Regions from separate parts of the Cytobacillus sp. FSL M8-0252 genome, predicted to be linked through region 3. Evidence: predicted binding sites of a transcription regulator. Region 3 holds the regulator's gene; each other region holds the start of a gene.
What was found. Region 3 encodes LexA, which represses DNA repair genes until DNA is damaged. Its sites were predicted from a motif close to CGAACATATGTTCG; they were not measured.
Positions count from the first base shown of each region.

Region 1: the regulator LexA is predicted to act here: its motif matches at 2,438-2,451, upstream of MKX83_RS18545 (YolD-like family protein).
Region 2: the regulator LexA is predicted to act here: its motif matches at 4,976-4,989, upstream of parE (DNA topoisomerase IV subunit B).

Region 1 covers NZ_JBBOWZ010000001.1:3,699,857-3,706,730, reverse strand. The annotation lists gene MKX83_RS18570 (N-acetylmuramoyl-L-alanine amidase) at 1-291, shown strand, start outside; gene MKX83_RS18565 (hypothetical protein) at 530-1,111, shown strand; gene MKX83_RS18560 (hypothetical protein) at 1,136-1,435, shown strand; gene MKX83_RS18555 (hypothetical protein) at 1,483-1,674, opposite strand; gene MKX83_RS18550 (hypothetical protein) at 1,713-2,072, opposite strand; gene MKX83_RS18545 (YolD-like family protein) at 2,077-2,406, opposite strand; gene MKX83_RS18540 (hypothetical protein) at 2,512-2,736, shown strand; gene MKX83_RS18535 (transcriptional regulator) at 2,729-2,950, shown strand; gene MKX83_RS18530 (hypothetical protein) at 2,974-3,591, opposite strand; gene MKX83_RS18525 (helix-turn-helix domain-containing protein) at 3,703-4,512, opposite strand; partial or broken gene MKX83_RS18520 (ABC transporter substrate-binding protein) at 4,741-5,070, opposite strand; gene MKX83_RS18515 (alpha/beta hydrolase family protein) at 5,190-5,954, shown strand; gene MKX83_RS18510 (DUF2584 domain-containing protein) at 6,024-6,266, shown strand; gene pckA (phosphoenolpyruvate carboxykinase (ATP)) at 6,649-6,874, opposite strand, start outside.
Region 2 covers NZ_JBBOWZ010000001.1:2,341,848-2,348,721, reverse strand. The annotation lists gene MKX83_RS11960 (DUF402 domain-containing protein) at 1-53, shown strand, start outside; gene parC (DNA topoisomerase IV subunit A) at 341-2,773, opposite strand; gene parE (DNA topoisomerase IV subunit B) at 2,770-4,746, opposite strand; gene MKX83_RS11945 (CoA-binding protein) at 5,073-5,486, opposite strand; gene plsY (glycerol-3-phosphate 1-O-acyltransferase PlsY) at 5,801-6,403, shown strand; gene MKX83_RS11935 (ATP-binding protein) at 6,779-6,874, shown strand, end outside.
Region 3 covers NZ_JBBOWZ010000001.1:2,152,378-2,159,251, reverse strand. The annotation lists gene tkt (transketolase) at 1-1,253, opposite strand, end outside; gene MKX83_RS11060 (DUF896 domain-containing protein) at 1,413-1,643, opposite strand; gene MKX83_RS11055 (YneB family resolvase-like protein) at 2,108-2,773, opposite strand; gene yneA (cell division suppressor protein YneA) at 2,788-3,120, opposite strand; gene lexA (transcriptional repressor LexA) at 3,252-3,899, shown strand; gene MKX83_RS11040 (DUF4257 domain-containing protein) at 4,096-4,380, shown strand; gene MKX83_RS11035 (hypothetical protein) at 5,105-5,290, opposite strand; gene MKX83_RS11030 (hypothetical protein) at 5,730-6,083, opposite strand; gene MKX83_RS11025 (hypothetical protein) at 6,353-6,655, opposite strand.

The sequences.
Region 1 (6,874 bases), 1.5 Mb from region 3:
GGTTATCGTCATACGGTAGTTAAAGGTGATACTCTTTGGTCATTATCCCAAAAATACGGCACAACTGTTAACAATCTTAAAAAGCTTAATCCTGGCATTAATGTGGATGCATTACAAATAGGAAGTAAATTAAATATTACTTCTGGTGCTACTTATCACACTGTAAAAAAAGGTGAAACTGTATCTGAACTAGCTAAAAAATATGGTAGCACGATTAAGCAAATTAAAAGCTGGAACGATCTAGATAAAAATTACACGATTTATGTTGGCGAGAGTTTAAGAGTTAAGTAATAATAAAAGCCCTTCTTAATCGAGGGGCTTCTTATTATACTAAGAAAAAGATTAGATAAGAATAAGATTTTAATAGGATACTTATAGTTGTTTGAATCTCTGTGATATATAGCGGTTTTATTAGATTTTAAATTTTATAAAAATAATATATTGACAAAAATTGAATTTTTCTGTTATTTTAATTATTGTACAATTATTACTTTTTGTATAATTATTACTATAAATGGGGGAAATAGACTTGAAGAAGACTTTATTAACATCAGCAGCATTTATCTTAGGTTTATCAGCAGTAACACCAGCTTTTGCAAATGGGGTAGAAAATCAACAGACAGAAAATCAAGTTAATTATGAAGAATCTGTAGAAAACCAATTTACATATGTGTATAATGGGGTTGAGTTTACTGGGAATACTGAATTAACTGAGGAACAGTTAGCAGGCATGTATAGTAATGTAGTATCACCAGAACCAAAAATCACACCATTTGCAAATGATTCTGGCGGTAGCTATGTTTCTGTTATTGCACCAACTTATAAAACTTATAATAATGCAGGAGCAAAAGCAGCTGCAGAATTACTTGTATCAGCTATCGTAGCAAAGTCTGGTGGCAAATTAACAAAGTCAGTAATTTATACTTGGACTTTGGGAAGAGTTCAATCATGGGCGAGCTCAATTAATAAAACTTATGTTGGTGGTTGGGTTTCAAGTTCATATGTGAATGGTGAGAGAAGATACTATGAAACTATGACACGTTATAAAAATAGTAATTACACTTCCCCTTCATCAGTACAATATTATGATGTTACTTTGCATTGGAAGTAATATTTTTTAAAGGAGTTATGTAAAATGCAACAATCTATCAATAATACATCAGATTCTCAGGAAAAAAAGAAATACACCACGTTTGTAAATTTTGTGGTAATTACTCTATTAGTAAGGGCATTATCTTTTTTTGAGAACGCATTCGCTAATACTTATTTAATTTGGATAGTATTGTTGGGTTTAGTAGTAATAACTATTGTCGAGAAACTTGATTTAGCAGATAAAGTTAAAAAAATGTTTGTAAAGTATAAGTTAAACTTAGTCATTGTATATGTTGTATATATAAGCCTTTATTTTATTTTATCGGTTTATATTTTTAATTAAATGAAAAATAATAAAAAGGTGTCCATATTAAAGGGGCACCTTTTCGATTAATCAATTTTATTTGGACTTTTCATTCCTTTAAATGCCTTCTGTAAGGCTTCTTTTATTGTATTACCTTCAACCTTTACCCCTCCATTGTTAGAGGTTCCAACAATAGTTACTGGATTGCTTTGGGCAAAAATATAGTATTTACGACCTTTTCCACCTGTAACAAAAACATACATGTCCTCAGATTTCATGACATCATTCCTTTTTACATAATAATTCATTTTATAGGTCAATTTTCCTGCCTGTTAATATAAAAATTCAACAATTCCTCACATTTATTCCTAATCCTTGGATTAAAATAATTATGCTGCTCATCATATCCTTTATAGTGAAACTCATACATAGTAAACGATTCGTCATGTCCAATCTGGTTTACTCTCATATTCCCTTTTCGCATTTTATCTTTAACTTCTTTTAGGTCACTTCGGACTCTCCTTATTGTATTTTCCATCAAGGTAATATAGGGCTGTTTAATCTTAAACGGGGATTTCTCAATAATCTTTAAATCTCTTTCAAGAATGATAATAATCATCGGCAAGTATATTGCTTGCTCCAGAACATCACGATCAGCTTCATTAATCCTAGTCATGTTGTTAAACCCTTTCGACTGATATCACTTCATCAATGTGAAATTTTAAGATTTTTAAATTTTTCGTTTCCAAGTGAATGTACATATTAATATGATCGATTTTATCGACTATACCCTCGTAAGTTTTCGTGAACCCATCAACCCAAATTGTCATTTGGATTGTAAGGGTGTAGTTTAATGACTCCATCGTTATTATCTGTATTTCCTGAAGTTCTTGCTCATCTAGTTGTGGCTTCTTTATCTTTTCATATTCACGTGGTATCTGTTTTAGTAGTTCGGTGTGTTCGCTCATGAAAAATCCTTGCCATTTCATTTTGCCACGGTCCTTTAACATATCCATTCACTCCTTATGGATTAATTTTATACAAACATTTGTTCGAAAACAAGTTGAAATAGAACGAATGTTCCTGTAAAATTATGCTTAAAGGAGCTGATAAGAATGAACCACTTGTTTAAATACTCATTAAACGAGCGTAAACCAATTGAACTGATTTATTTAAATAATTCTGGAGAAATTTCATATAGGCTGGTCATCATACGGAGAATTAAAGTAGATAATGTGATGGTTTATGACTTGCAAAAGCAACAGATGAGGACATTTAGCATTGATGGAATCTTATCAGTAGCAAAACCAAAAAGGCAAAGAGGGGTCAATTATGCATAAACTAACATCTAGACAAAAAGAAGTGTTAGAAACAATAGAGGAATATGTTTCAATAAATAATTATCCGCCTTCATATAGAGAGTTAGGAACTATGGTTGGAATAGCATCTCCATCAACTATAAGCGGACTTTTAAATAAATTACGAGAGAATGGATATGTAAATTGGGAAGAAGGACAACCAAGGACTTTAAGAATAATAAAGACAGTCTCATGATTTGTGAGACCGTCTTTATTTAATTATTCAATTTCAAATTCAATTCGCTTTTCTTCTCCAATACTTTCACCAGTTTGCGTGTCATAAGGTGCTGAGATTATAACAGTAATTCTTTTTACGTCTTTATCAATGTTATCTAGAAACCACCATGTTGAACCTTCTTTGGTTACTTTACCTAAGAAATCTCCGCCAGCTTCACCCATTAAACCTAGATCACTCTCAATTTGTTCACCGGTATCGGTTACTATAATTGCCTGGTTGGGGTCAAAGGTTATATCATCTTCAGTTGTGTTCTCTGCGGTTATATCAATGATTATTCCTCGTGAAGTCTCTCTACCATCGTTAAGGTACTCAACCATTTCTTTATCTAGTTCAACATCAACAACACGAATATTATTTAATTCAAGCTTCATGGGATCCATATCAATTTTTTTTGCTTCTTTTGGACCATTGGCAATTACTTTTACTTGACCAAAACCTTCTTCGTAAAAGCTTCCATCTTCTTTTTCATCTTGATTAGTTTGAGTGGATTCACTTTGACTAGTTTCTTTTTCTTTGTCAGCACTTACTGTGTCATCATTGCTACATGCTGCTAATGTCAACGATCCCGCAATTAATGAAAATAACAAAAGTTTCTTCATTCACAAATTCCCCCATAGTTGTATTTTACAAATTATATTATCGGATAAATTAATTGAAATTTAAAGTATTCTAAACACTTTTTTCCAGTGGTGCACATGAACATTGCACCTTTAACGAGACATAAATGCGTCATCAAAATAAAGCTTGTCCATAAGATTATTGACAATGCCATTAAAATAAGCAAATTCACCTTTAATCATTTTTACACCAGACTTTATTTTCATCACAAATTCCTTAAGTGCTTGGACACCAATTTTAAGCTCTTGATCTTCAGTAAAGGCTCTTGTTCCTTTCAAATGGTCTACGACTCTATTACATTGTTTAACTACTTTCCAAAATTCTTGAATGGCTTTAGCTTCAGAATAAAAATAACTTGTTAACTCAGCAAAGCTTTTTGGTACCCAATGAGCAATAAAATTTGCAGATGACAATTTAACGCTATTATTACGTTTATTTAATCTTTTAATATTTTGTTTTAAAGAACTAGAAGTTGTTTTAATGGTAGGACACTTCTTGGACTTTTTAGTAGGTTGCTTGTTGGTCACTTCTTCTTTTATAGGCAAAATAATAACAGCATTAGCAGTTTGTAACATGTTCTTTTTACGCTTCATTTCTACCTGGCGGATCATACCAAGGTCGACTAATTTTTTCATTAATCTTTGTACAGTTTTATAAGATACTTCTAGCTTTTTAGCAATTGTATTCTTACACATATAGCTCACGCCAATTTGCTTGCAGCTATGACGCTTTAAAATCTCCAATAATGCAATTAGTCTATTCCTTACATCTGCACGCTTAATAGACGCAGTTATGACGTCTCTATAATTACGTACTGCCTTGTTCATTAGTTCGATATCATCAAATGAAGATAAGTTACTATATGATTCTTCTTGTGCAATTACATCAATACGGTTTTTCATTTCCCTGGCTCCCTTGGATATAAAAAGCAACGGCCATTCTAGCAAACCGTTGCTAATTAACCCAAGGTGTAATAAAATACATCTAAGGGTACAGCAAGTGTTTGCCTATTCAGAGTAGGCGGACGGTGTAAGGATGGTGGTACATCACTTATACACGTTGTGCTCTTTTATTTTGTAATTTTTACGGCTATGATTTATCTTTTATTCCCCCTGTACTATGTTTAGCTTTACATGGGCAAAATTTATGACAGGATCATTTGCTCCTTGCGCCTGAACATAAATGGATGTTTCAGAGCCAACAAGAGCAATATCAATACTATCGGATAATAGCGCAGTCATCGTTTTATCGCCGCCGGCAGTGGTGGTTAACGTAACATCCAAACCTTCCTCTTTAAAAAAACCTTTTTCAATTGCAACATATTGGGGAGCATAAAAAAGAGATCTTGTGACCTCACCGATACGTATTTTTGTCACATCCTCTTTTCCACAAGCTGCAAGAGGAATGAGTAGAACAGAAATACAGAGAAGCATGAAGCTCCATTTAAGCCATTTTTTCATTTGAGAACCTCCTCATTCAATGTTTCTTAGATTTTTGCATCTAAACTATCTTATGAGGGTGACAAATTTGTGTGATTGCCCATGTGAAATTTTTACTATATGTAAAGGAGGGAAAAGCATTGATAATCGATAAATGGCGGTTTCCATCTCCGCATCCTCAAGTGAAATTATCAATCATTACATACTTATCTAATGATCTAAAAATCAAAGGTCTATTAGCTGAACCAGAAAATAAAAACGTATCAGAAGGTTTTCTATATTTAAGAGGTGGGATTAAGAACGTCGGTAAAGTGCGCCCTAGTCGGATTGTACAGTTTGCCCTCCAAGGTTTCATTGTATTTGCGCCTTTTTATCAGGGCAATCAAGGAGGGGAGGGAAATGAAGATTTTGCAGGTGATGATCGTTATGACGCTTTTTCAGCTTTTCAACTTTTAGCAGAACACCCTCGGGTTAAAAGGGTACATGTCTTTGGGTTTTCTAGAGGAGGTGTAATGGCGTTATTAACAGCCTTACATATGCCTAAAGCGGCTTCAGTTGTTACGTGGGGTGGTGTTAGCGATATGTTCCTCACATATGAAGAAAGAGTGGACTTGCGTAAAATGATGAAACGAGTCATCGGTGGAACGCCTCATAAATACCCAGAAAGATATGAATATCGCACACCATTATATGAACTTAATCAACTGCAAGCAAATGTATTAATTATTCATGGTGTCTTAGATCATAATGTTTCTGTCGAGCATGCCTTCCGCTTAGAGAAGCGATTAAAAGAGTTAGGTAAACCTGTAGATACATGGTATTTCAAAGAATATACGCATTATTTTCCGCCAGCTATTAATAGACAAATTGTCCGTGATCTTGGGCGGTGGATGAAAGAACAATAAGCTTTATTGTATAGAGATTGTAAGATACAATAGTAATATAAAACTCGATGAACAAGGAGCAAAACAATTATGGGTATGCCTTTAGAATTAAATACAATGATCGTTACGAAAGGAAGAGAAGAGAGGCTAAATGAAAACCTTTTTACATTAACAAAAGAAGGATACCGCCTCTACCCACTAAATATTCCACTTGAAGTAAAGAAAACAAGAGACGGTGAAATCAGTGGAATGGGAAGCATCCAAAAGTTAGAAATGGAAAATGATTGTACGAAAATCTTTTATCAACTGATTTCGCTAAAAACTACAAATTAAAAATTGGCCCGACTGCTTTTGCAGTGTTGTGCTTATTTTGTATACAAATGTCTATTGAAACTTTGCATGAATATAAGTATTTATTAAGCGGTGACCATCAACAAAAGATCATCGTTTCTTAAGTTAGCAGCTAATTTGTAGACTCATAAAGGGCGAATATTGGATACATAGGAAAGATAGTGAGTGGTGGCTATATGAAACAAGCCGTCGATTGCAACTTGGTGAGATTAGCTAATCGATTGACTTAAGTTAATCGCACTTATTAGAAATCGAAGCCGGTTGAACCGGTATTTTGACCCTCAAAAATAAACAGTGAGTGATGAGTGAAGTGAAATTATTGAAACAAAAAACCTTCGAGTCGGATGCTCGAAGGTTTTTTTAATTAAGCGATAGGACCGCCTTTTTCAGCGATTTCACTAGAGATATTACCGAATTTCTTGAAGTTTTCACGGAATTCATTAGCAAGTTCTTTTGCTTTTACATTATATGCATCTTGGTCTGGCCAAGTTTTGTTAGGCAATAGTACTTCATCTGGAACACCAGTTACATGTTGAGGAATTTCTAAACCGAATACTTGGTCAGTTACTGTCTCAACAGAATTTAGTTCG
Region 2 (6,874 bases), 190 kb from region 3:
TGTTAAAATTGTCGAACACCCATAAAAAAATTCTATCTAAAATTTTGAAGTAACTACGATTAAATGAACAGAAGTTCTGTCTATTTCCGTTCATTAATCATGAAGATTAGATAACTAGAAGACTTAACATTAATAAAAAAATTATTTACTTTACACAGTAATCTTCCCTGTTGACCAAGAAACGTTAGAGGGATGCCTTCAGTGTTTTTTCAATACTAAAATGATCAACTAAAAGAATGATAATGCACATTAAAAAAGTACATCACTTTTATGAGTGTGTACTTTTTTAATAATGTGTCATTAAGTTAAATACAACCTTTCAACTTTTTGAAGAAATCGTTTATGTTTGTTCCTTTGTCTCAGTCCATAAATGAATAATTGCACCATTTTCTTCTTCATCTAATATAAACGATCCGTTGGAGTAGCGATCATTGTATCTAAGTTCATTCATTGCTATGGACTCAATTGTCCCTTTTTCACTTTCAACAAATGCTGTTTCATGATTATTTGTTATAACCATACCAACAATGCGATGCGGATGTTTTTTCAATTCGCGTAACATCACTACACCTCGTTTTGCCCTTGATGTTTGTTCAAACTCTTGCAGTTTCATTTTTTTCACTGCCCCGCGTTGCGTCGCAATGACAACTGCTTCTTCTTTCTCATTACTAATCATTTTTCCAGAAACAACATAGTCATCATCTTTTAGATTGATTCCTTTTACACCCGCAGCTCTTGGGCCTACTAAGTTTACTTCTTTCTCATGAAACCTGAGACCATAACCTAAATGAGTTGTGAGAAACACATCATGCTCGCCATGTGTTAGGTGAACATCGACAACCTCATCATCACCTTTTAGGTTAAGTGCAACGAGCGCTTTTGAAAAGCGTTGAGCTTTATATGATTTTAATTCGGTTTTCTTCACCATACCGTTTTTCGTAATAAATAATAATGTTGCATTCTCTTGTTCAAAATCAGTAATAGGGATTGCGTGAATGATACATTCATCACGATCGATGGCAATGATATTGGCAATATGTTGACCCATATCCTTCCAGCGGATGTCAGGTAATTGGTGCACAGGACAATATAAGTAGCTGCCTTTATTCGTAAATAGAAGTAGAACATCCGTTGTATTCATCTCTAGCTTTGTTAATAAACGGTCGGATTCCTTCATCGCTAAATCTTGTCCATTTGAAGCTGAATAAGAACGCTGGCTTGTCCGCTTAATATACCCATCTCTTGTGACAGTAACAATCACATCTTCATTTGCTACAAGAACTTCTAGGTTAATTTTAATTTCTTCTATTTCTGCTTCAATTACTGTTCTTCTATTGTCTTCAAATTTCTTCTTCACTTCACGAAGTTCTTTTTTAATCACTGATGCGAGTTTCTTGTCACTGGCAAGAATCGATGTGAGTTCCTCTACTTTGGCCGCTAATTCCTCTGCTTCTGCACGCAATGCAGTGATATCTGTATTCGTCAAACGATATAGTTGTAATGAGACGATCGCTTCTGCTTGAGGCTCTGTAAATTGATACTCTCTCATTAAATTCTCTTTCGCGTCACGCTTATCTTTTGAAGCACGAATCGTCGCAATGACTTCGTCTAATATAGATAATGCCTTGATTAGGCCTTCAACGATATGCTGACGTGTTTGAGCCTTTTCTAAATCGAATTGTGTTCTACGTGTGACAACCTCTTTTCGATGGTCAATGTAGGCATCTAGTAAGGGGACTAGACCCATCGTTTTCGGATGACGGTTATGAATAGCCACCATATTAAAGTTATACGGGATTTGCAGATCAGTATATTTATATAAATAATGTAAAACCCCTTGTGGGTCAGCATCCTTCTTTAATTCAACGACAATTCTTAGCCCTGTACGATCCGTTTCATCACGGACTTCAGCGATTCCTTCGATTTTACGATCGAAGCGAAATTCATCCATTTTCTTCACTAAGTTCGCTTTATTTACTTCATAAGGGATTTCAGTAATGACTATTTGCTTTCTACCACCACGAATATCCTCGAAATCTACTTTACCACGGATAATAATTTTACCTTTGCCCGTTTCATAGGCTTTCTTAATGCCTTCTACACCTTGTATGATTCCACCGGTAGGAAAATCAGGTCCTTTTATATACTGCATTAAATCATCGACAGTACTTTGTGGACGATCCATACGATGAATAACAGCATCAATAACTTCTCCAAGATGATGAGGTGGGATTTCCGTTGCATATCCGGCAGAAATCCCTGTTGATCCATTTACAAGTAAGTTGGGATAACTAGCTGGTAAAACGGTTGGTTCATTCGAAGTATCATCAAAGTTCGGAATAAAATCAACCGTTCTTTTTTCAATATCATTTAAGAGTGCAGAAGAAATAGAAGATAATCTCGCCTCTGTATACCTCATCGCAGCAGGTGGATCATTATCGATACTACCATTATTGCCGTGCATTTCAATAAGAAGCTTGCGCAACTTCCAATCTTGACTCATACGCACCATGGCATCATATACAGAGGAGTCACCATGTGGGTGAAAATTACCAATCACATTACCGACCGTTTTTGCCGATTTTCTAAAACCTTTATCATGCGTATTACCTTCAACATGCATGGCATATAAGATACGACGCTGCACGGGCTTAAGCCCGTCTCTCGCATCAGGTAATGCTCTATCTTGTATAATATATTTACTATATCTGCCAAATCGGTCACCAAGGACATCTTCTAACGGCAGATCACGAAATTGTTCTGCTTTGTTCATGAATCTAACTCCTCAAGCGTCGAAATGTTTTCATTTTCTAAAATGCTGCCATCTTCCTCTAATCCGAATGCGACATTTGTTTCAATCCATTTCCTCCGTGGTTCAACTTTATCACCCATTAAAGTGGTAATTCTACGTTCCGCTCTCGCAGCGTCATCAATTTTCACACGGATGAGCGTTCTCGTTTCTGGATCCATCGTTGTTTCCCATAATTGGTCAGCATTCATCTCACCAAGTCCTTTATAACGCTGAATAATATAGCCTTTACCAACCTTTTTAATCGTATCAGGAAGCTCTTCATCACTCCATGCATACTCTATTACTTCTTTCTTTCCAGAACCTTTACTCACTTTATACAATGGTGGTAAAGCAATATAGACTCTACCTGCTTCTAGTAACGGCTTCATATAGCGGTAGAAGAAGGTCAGTAAGAGCACTTGAATATGGGCTCCATCGGTATCAGCATCCGTCATAATAATCACTTTATCGTAATTAATATCTTCAATCGTAAAGTCACCACCGACACCCGCTCCAACAGCGTGTATAATCGTGTTTATCTCTTCATTTTTAAAGATATCTGCGAGCTTTGCCTTTTCAGTATTTATTACTTTACCTCTTAATGGCAATACTGCTTGAAACCTTCTATCGCGCCCCTGCTTTGCTGAACCACCCGCAGAGTCACCTTCTACTAAATATAATTCGTTTCTTTCTGGGTTACGTGATTGAGCAGGTGTCAATTTCCCTGACAGAACCGCTTCAGCCCGTTTCTTCTTCTTTCCGCCTCTAGCGTCTTCCCTTGCTTTACGTGCTGCTTCTCTTGCTTGAAAAGCTCTAATTGCTTTCTTAATTAATAAAGAGCTTGTATCTGGATTTTCTTCAAGGAAGTAAGAGAGATACTCTGATACAACAGCATCGACAGCTGAACGCGCTTCGCTTGTTCCGAGCTTGCCCTTTGTTTGTCCTTCAAATTGTAACAGTTCTTCGGGTACACGTACTGAGACAATCGCCGCAAAACCTTCTCGTAAATCAGTTCCTTCTAAGTTCTTATCTTTCTCTTTTAGAAGCTGAACTTTACGGGCATATTCATTGAACACCCTAGTCATCGCTGTTTTAGCTCCAGCTTCATGTGTCCCTCCATCTTTCGTACGAACATTATTGACAAAAGAAAGGACATTTTCTGAAAAACCATCATTAAATTGGAAGGCAAAATCAACTTCAATACCATTATGCTCCCCTTCAAAACTAACTACTGGATGGAGCGTATCTTTTTCTTCATTTAGGTACTGAACAAATGCTTCAATCCCATTTTCATAATGATAAATCTCTTTAAGATCATGACGTTCATCCGTTATCTCGATTTTCATCCCTTTTAAGAGAAAAGCGGATTCACGTAATCGTTCACTTAGCACTTCAAAATTATATGTAGTTGTTGAGAAAATTGTCGGATCTGGTTTAAAGTGGATCGTTGTCCCTACTTGATTCGTTTTACCAACCTTCTCAAGCGTGGTTACTGGCTTTCCGCCGTTTTCAAACCGCTGTTCATAAACAAGTCCATCGCGTTTAATTTTAACGACTAACCATTGTGATAAGGCGTTAACAACTGAAGCACCTACACCATGAAGTCCACCACTTGTTTTGTATCCACCTTGGCCAAACTTTCCTCCAGCGTGCAACACAGTCAATATGACTTCGGTTGTAGGTTTGCCCATCTTGTGCATTCCGGTCGGCATTCCTCGACCTTTATCTTGAACACTAATTGAATTGTCTTTATGTATTTTGACAATGATATGATCGCCGAAACCTGCAAGTGCTTCATCTACAGCGTTATCGACTATTTCGTATACAAGATGGTGTAGCCCTCTTGCATCCGTACTTCCAATGTACATTCCGGGACGTTTTCTAACAGCTTCTAATCCCTCAAGTACTTGTATGGCATCATCATTATAGTCAAATACTTCCTGATTTTTTGCCACAAGCATTCCCCTTTCATCTTCAAAAACCATCTATTGTCTATCAATCCGAGTCGGCAATAGAGTTTGATTATATCATAACCGCGCCTTTATGCACCTCTCTACAATAGATATCGGTTTATTATTCCATTCTTATTCACTATATTCCTTCTTATCATGCGAGTCGTATGCATATATGTTCCCCATTGTAACATGATTAAGGTCATGTATATACTGTTGCAAGAGGTGAATAAGAACAAACGTTCTAATCATTATATCATATTTATACGTCTAAACCGCATATGAAAGAAAAAGCATGAAATCAATGTCATGATCCCATGCTACAAATGTTATTTTGTTAGCGCATGCTCTACTTTAATGCATCGATCCATGATCACGGTATAACCAGCATCACTTAACTGCTGAAATACGTCTTCATCTACAACACCTAGCTGAGTCCAAAAAATGGGACAATCAATATTTTGAAATTCACTCGCAAGACTTGGCAAATATTCCGAACGTCTAAAGACATTAACAATATCCACTTTGCCTTCTATTTCAGCTAATGATGCAACCGCTTTTACACCTAATACTTCCTTAACTTTGGGATTAACAGGGATGATTTCGTAACCACTTTTTTGCATGGCTTCACTTACCATATAGGATGTACGATTAGGTTTATCACTTAAACCTACGACGGCAATCCTCTTTGCTTGTTTTAACATCTTTCCGATTTCAGTTCTTGATGGGTTTTCTATACTCAATACATTCACCTCTTATTTTGAACTCTACACTATTTTATCTGAATTAAAGTATAAATGCGAATAGATCGCAATGCTGTTCTTTCTGACATACAGCTTCATCTTTTTTATAAAGCTTTCCTTTTCGCTAAATATCACGTAATCCACTTAACAAAAAAGTTCTTTTCTACTAATTTTAATCATATATCTATTTAACATTCGTTTCATACTAGGGTAATCTTTGCAATTGAAAAGATATTTTAAAAGCAACATAGTACATTCACTTATTTACGTGGTACAATATAAGAACTGTATTTTTATTCCGTGGGGGAGAGTTTATGACATTTGAAGTAATCATCGTTTTTCTTATTGCTTATTTAATTGGTTCCATTCCATCTGGATTAATCATTGGTAAAGTGTTTTATGGCATTGATATTCGTGAGCATGGTAGTGGTAATCTTGGTGGGACAAACACTTTCCGAACGCTAGGAAAAAAAGCAGGTTTTACCGTTACACTGGCCGATATCCTGAAAGGTACCATAGCTGCTGGATTATTACCAATCTTCTTTGATATAGATATACATACAGTAATTATAGGAATTTTTGCTGTTATTGGCCATATGTACCCGATATTTGCAGGATTCAAAGGTGGTAAAGCTGTTGCTACATCTGCAGGTGTTGTGCTGGCGTTCGTGCCCGTCATGTTTGTGGTAATATTAGCTGTATTTTTCATCTCACTTCTCACTACTAAATATGTTTCATTATCATCAATGATTGCTGGTATTGCAGGATTGATTTATTCACTCATTCTTGGTGATCCAATTTTAATCATAGTGATTGCCTTAATGACATTGTTCATCATTTATCGACATCGTACAAATATTAAAAGGATTATCAATAAAACTGAACCAAAAGTCAATTTATTTAAAAAGAAAAGTTAACATTCAAAAGACAGCGTTATAGAATGCTGTCTTTTCTTATTTATTCATTTCTATACTAGGTAGATCGAAGCTATAATTTTTTCTAGTAATCTATCTTTTTTACAATTCCTAAAAAATTCCTTTAACGAATGAAAACGGTGATTGAAAGCCATTGAATGACTTTGGTATGATAAGATTAATAAGTCCATCATTGCGATTTAATTAAAAATATGACATTTTAACTCATATACATAACAAGAAAAGTAGAGATGATTCGTGTTTTTTTCTCAATATACATGTTTTTCTAACATATAATGCAATTTCTTCTAATAGAATAAAAGAGAATGACATTAGATACTACTTCCACATGACAAACAATGGTAAGGATGATAAGAAATGAAATTAACTGAGATTGTCTTAAAAGAACTACCATTTCCATACTTCTTAATTGACAACAATAATCACGTGGTTTCAACATCTATAGTTAATCAG
Region 3 (6,874 bases):
GCGGCACCCATAGCAAATTCTCGTACGCCAAACCAAATATTTTTTCCAGCATAATTAGTTGCTGAGAAGTCTTCTGCATCTTTAATCATCGTCTTATTCGAACCTGCTAAATCAGCTGAACCACCAAAGAAAGATGGTAAGTTCTTCGCAATACTATTGAGAGCTTCCCCTGAAGACGCTCTAGTGGCTAAACTTTTACCTTCTTCATATACGGGAATATCTTTATCCCAACCATTTGGTAATTCACCTTTGATTGCACCTTCTAGCTGTTCTGCTAATTCCGGATGATTTTTTTTGTAAGCAGCGAAAAGATCTTTCCATTCACTATCTGCTTTTTCACCGTTAATAGCTACATTTTGTTTGAAGTGTGCATATACTTCTTCAGGAACATGAAAATCTTCTTCAAATGTCCACTCATAAGCATCTTTTGTTAATTTTAATTCAGATGAGCCTAGTGGTGAACCATGAGAAGCAGATGAGCCTGCCTTATTCGGGGATCCATAACCAATTACTGTTTTAACTTCTATTAACGTCGGTTGTGTAGTATTTTGACGAGCGCTGTCAATTGCCTGGGCAATTTCATCGAGATTATTTCCATCTTCTACTCGAAGATAATGCCAGCCATAACTTTTAAAACGATCGGCTACACTTTCAGAAAATGATTGATCTAAATCTCCGTCTAATGAGATGTCATTAGAATCATACATTACAATCAACTTTCCTAATTGAAGGTGACCAGCAAGAGAAGCTGCTTCTGCAGACACTCCCTCCATTAAGTCTCCATCTCCGCATATACTATATGTATAGTGGTCTACTACATTGTAGCCATCTTTATTATATTCAGCTGATAAGTGACTTTCTGCCATTGCCATCCCTACTGCCATGGCAATCCCTTGTCCTAATGGACCTGTTGTCGCATCTACACCTGGTGTATGGCCATATTCAGGATGTCCTGGTGTTTTACTACCCCACTGGCGAAATTCTTTAATATCATCTAAAGAAAGACCATATCCCGATAAATGAAGGAGACTATACAAAAGCATAGACCCATGACCCGCAGATAACACAAAGCGATCACGATTAAACCAATCAGGATTTTTGGGGTTATGATTCATAAACTTTGTCCATAAAGTATACGCCATTGGCGCAGCTCCCATTGGCATTCCTGGATGACCAGAGTTTGCCTTCTCGACTGCATCGATAGACAATGTTCTTATGGCACTAATTGATAAAGCATCTGTTTTGTTGAACATGAACGACATCCTTTCAATATATATCCTACAAATTAAATATAATAGACTTTCACCTTCAGTTACAACCAGAAAGGTAAAAAATTATATAATTGTCATATAAAACAACAACAAAGGAAACTGTTCGTGACAGTTTCCTTTTAAAAATTTATAAACACAATCTTAGTGAAGTGGTTTATTTTGTTCACGTTTTAACTTCTCTGGTGTAACATCATTACCTTCAGGGTCAATAACAGTAACACCTTTTAATGTATTTAACATAGAAGCTCTAAACTTCTCTAAATATTCTTTTCTTAATTTAGATTGTTCCTTTGCTTCTGGTTCTGATAAACCTTCTGTTTTCGCTTTCTTAGCAAGCGAATTAATTCTCGCTAATTTTTCTTTTGAAATCATTGTGCTACACTCCTTCCCATCCAAAAAGTTCTTCATTCCATATGGAGAAGATACTTAATAGCCATATTACTAAATATGACTGCATTTTACAAGAAAGCAGTTTTACAATCATCTTTTGATTTTCATTTCAGACGCCAATAAGTTGGTATCGTCTTGCTTTATTATTAGGTATGGCAATGTAGCAGTGTTCTCAACTTAAAAATGTGAGACTATTAATATAGGGAGCGTATGTATGTAAATAAGGGGAATAAGGGAATAATACTTTCACTAACAACTAACGTTAAATGAAAAAACACGGATGAATCCTCGGAAACAAATAACCATTCACAGTTCACTTGTCTGAACCCACGAACGATTGTAGAATCTTTTAGTATGCCTTTATCTTGCTTGGTATCAGTACTAATATTTCTTAGTTTTTTAGTTGAATTACAACTAATCAATCGACTTAACTTATTATGCCTATATCATGATGATTCATTATCCATCTGCTCTATATTATCTATATATTCATTATACCTACGGTTTACTGTCGCTTTAGATATTTTATAACCAAAGCCTCTTAACGTTGCAGCAATTTCTGCAAAAGTAAGGTTATTTTGTCTCAATTTTACTATTTCTTCTATTGGTACCTCTATTCGTTCTCTTCCGTTTATATTTCCTTGGTTTTTTAAATTTTTTTCAGGTCGAAAGCCTTTTTGAACAGCTTTTTGCATCCCTCTTTTTATTTTTACATTATGTAGTTTTCTTTGATACTCTTCAACCATGCTAACAATTTGTAATACCATAGAATCAGAATCTGAAAGTTGCAATTCTCCATTATGGGCAATTGTATAAATCTTCCCATTTTCTTTAAGTATACAATGTAAGATGGCAATTTTAGCATTTCCTCTTCCAATCCTGGTTTCATCTTGAATAAGAACAGCCTCTGCTTGATTTTGTTTAAGTAACTCCAATAATTGCAACACACCAATTCTTTCTAAATCATAGCCACTTGCTTTCTCACGTATGACTTCAACTACATTCATATCCTTCATTCTCGCTAAATGTAAAAGTTCTTCTTCTTGTCTAGCAAGAGACGTTTCCTGTGTATCCTTCGTCGTACTCACCCTGCAATATATAATTACATTCATTCTCTTTCATTCCTTTAGTCTTCTAATATCACACTAGCTAAATTTGTTTCAGATATTATTTCACCATTTGTAATGGGAAGATATACCGTATCACCAGGATGTATTTTACCTAAATGTATATGATTAAATTCTTCTACCCAAGCAACAAAGTCTTTAGAAGACATATTATGGGCATCTTTAAACTCCTCCGCTATTTTCCATAAAGAATCTCCTTGTTTTACTTCAACTTTTACATATTCCTCCTGATTTGCATTACCAGTGTTCAAAAATAATAAGAAAACCATACCGAAACTAAAAGCGATAAGAATAATAGCATAACTATAAGAATTCCACAATTGTTTTATCATTAATTGCCACCCCTGAATAGAATATATGTTCGATTTAATAATTTTAGTATAATGCGAACATTTGTTTCTGTCAATAAGAAAATTCGAACTTATGTTTGTATCTATTTACTACTGATGGTATAATAATCTTAATGAAATTGACGAAGGTGCGTGATAGCGTGAAATTATCTAAGAGGCAGCAAGATATATTGAATTTTATAAAAGATGAAGTAAAACAAAAAGGTTATCCACCTTCCGTTAGGGAAATAGGTGAAGCTGTTGGACTTGCTTCAAGTTCAACCGTACATGGCCATCTAGCCAGACTAGAGAGTAAAGGTCTTATTCGTCGAGATCCGACAAAACCCCGTGCCATTGAGGTATTAAATCTAGAAGAGAGCAACCCAATACCTAAAGTGCAAACGGTGAACGTACCTATTATCGGTAAGGTTACTGCTGGTCACCCCATTACTGCGATTGAGAATGTTGAGGAATATTTCCCTTTACCTGAAAGAATGGCTCCGAGTGATGAAAATATCTTCATGCTTGAAATTATGGGAGAAAGTATGATTGAAGCTGGCATATTAGATGGTGATTATGTCATAGTCAAGCAGCAACAAACAGCAAATAATGGAGAAATCGTGGTTGCTATGACAGAAGATGATGAGGCCACCGTTAAGCGATTCTTTAAAGAGAAGAACTTTATCCGCTTGCAACCAGAAAACCCTACTATGGAGCCGATTATCTTGCACAATGTATCTATTTTAGGCAAAGTTATTGGTGTTTATCGTCAAATACATTAAAAAAGAGTGTCATTATTGACACTCCTTTTTAATAGTTTGCAATTATCTTTATATGTTACTCATACAATTATAAAATTTAAAAAATTCAGTAAAATAGAATCATTACATCGAGACAAAAATATATTATAATGAAATTTACACCAAGAATCAACCTAAGGTCGCAAAAAAATCTCGGCTTTAGGAGTGTGAAGGAAAAATGTTAATGAACATTCTCTTCGCTGCGTTGATTGGTGGAATTGTCGGTGTTGCAGGACATTTGCAGAGATTAGGCAAACTAGTCAAGCCACGGATGACGAAAAAATTCATTTATTTAGGGTTCTTAGAAGACATCTTACTAGGAGGACTGGCGGCCGTATTTGTCATTGTGACAACAACACCGGATTCCCCCACTGCTGTTTTCATCATCTCTCTCGTATCTGGTATGGGAGGTGAGGGTATCTTAAAATTATTAGATACCCTAAAAGTAAAAGATCAAGAATAAAATTTTATTCCGTTCTTATGAACGGTTTTTTGTTGTATATAACAAGAACAAATTTTATTTAGACAACTTCGCTTTTTACCTACTATTCTAGCGCTAGAAATACCCGCTTAAACAGTTCTATTTCACCTTTATGGAAGGGACATAACACATTTTCGTTTAACGTTTTGTGTTGCTTCTTAAATTGTAATATGTATGTCTTACACAGCCCATAGAACCACTCTCCTGAAGTACTGTTCATCCATTCAATACGAGCTAATGTTTTTAAATTTGATACCTACTACTTGACATGATGTTTTATGGGTAAATAAATATTAAAGCATTTTTCATGAAAACAAATAGCTAGGATGATTAAATGCCAATTATTCAATTGATTGGTAACTTGAACGACCTACTTCATCATACATACACCTTAAATTCAGTTCATAAATGAATCAATTGCCCCCCTTGATTTTACATACCCAATAACCCACAAGTACTAAATCGCTTAAAATAACTATTTCTCATTGATTTCGACTATCCGCATCATTACTTATATTTTTTCTTCCTATTATTAATAAATAAATCTGTAGACAAACTCATTTAAGGAGTTTATCTACAGTCTGAAGCAGCCGTTAAAACGGTATTTGAAGATGCCTTTTAGTTTCAGCAATAGTTATTTTCCCATATATAAGCTTCCATTAAAACACAGTAAAAGCACTCTCAACTTACGGGGTTCCTAAGTTCCTTATACTTCAACTGCAACAATATCATCACAACAGATCGTAGTAATTCTTACACGAGCTTTCTTGTCACAACAACAATGATCGTGACGATCATCGTGACGATCACAGTCTGCTTTAGCTAGGAAGACTAAATTACCGCGAATATCGATAAACTCCCCGAACACATGGCCGCCACCTTTAAGAAACACTCTCACATCCTCACCACGGGAAACGTTCTTAAAGAACTCATCGCAGCCACAATCCTTATTGTCGTCTTTGCTGTAATTACCACAACCGTGATTGTTGTTGTCATATCCATATGAGTCTGAATATCTTGGTCTTCTTCCAAAAAAACAATTATTATATCCCATATCTCTTCCTCCTTTCTATCATTATGTTAATACTATATGTCGAGGGTATTGGAGGTGTACGGGCTATATCCCCCTGTTAAAAGACCATTTATTTTCTCTTTGTTTCTATCTTTTAATTTGCTATCCTATCCTAACTAAAATAAAGAAGCAGCCGTTATGGCTGCTTTGGTTGGACTCTTTTTAGTATCTAATAAAGAGATACCAAGTTGAATGTTAATACTCAACAGTTATACTCCTTGCATACATATCTGTTTAGACACAATAAAGAAACTACTAACTATCGTGTTTCAACTGCAACGATATTATCGCAACAGATCGTAGTGATTCTTACACGATTTTTCTTGTCGCAACAATCATCGTGACGATCATCGTGACGATCATCGTGACGATCACAGTTAGCTTTTGCTAAGAAAACTAAATTACCGCGAACATCAACGAATTCTCCTGTCACATGGTCGCCGCCTTTAAGAAATACTCTCACATCCTCACCACGGGAGATATTCTTAAAGAACTCATCACAGCCACAATCCTTATTGTCGTTTTTACTGTAATTACCACAACCGTGATTGTTGTTGTCATATGAGTCTGAATATCTTGAGCCTCTTCCATAGAAATTATTATTACATCCCATTTTTCTTCCTCCTTTCTATGATTATGTTAATACTATATGTGGATGGTCTTAGAGTTGTACGGGCTATATCCCCCTGTTGAAAAACCATTTTATTTTTCTCTGTGGACCTTTTTTGTTTTTCAAACCTATCCTAGCAAATATAAAAAAGCAGCCATTATGGCTGCTTTAATCTGAGACCCTTTTTAGTTTCTATTAATTAGTTGAATGATGATACGAAGCAGTTATACCCCTTGCAAGAACTTCTTTTAGACTCATAAAAAGGACTCTTACTATCGAGTTTCAACTGCAATGATATCATCACAACAGATCGTAGTAATCCTTACACGATCTTTCTTGTTGCAACAATCTTTGTGACGATCATCATGACGATCATCGTGACGATTACAGTTAGCTTTTGCTAGGAAAACTAAATTTCCACGAACATCGATAAACTCTCCGAACACATGGCCGCCACCTTTAAGGAATACTTTCACATCCTCACCACGGGAAATGTTCCTAAAGAACTCATCACAGCCACAATCATTATGATCATATCCGTATGAGTCTGAATAGTTTTGATTATTATATCCCATATTCTCATCCTCCTTTCTATGATTATGTTAATACTATATGTGGAAGATGAAGAGTTGTACGGGCTATATTACCTTGTTAAAAGACCATTTTATATTACATCTTCTTAAGTTTTTATGAAAAATCAGATGTTAAGGCTACTTCTATAAATTAAATGTAAAGAGGTTCATAATAAACGCCTCAAGGATGATCCTCACCTCTTATATTTTCAAATAAAAAAA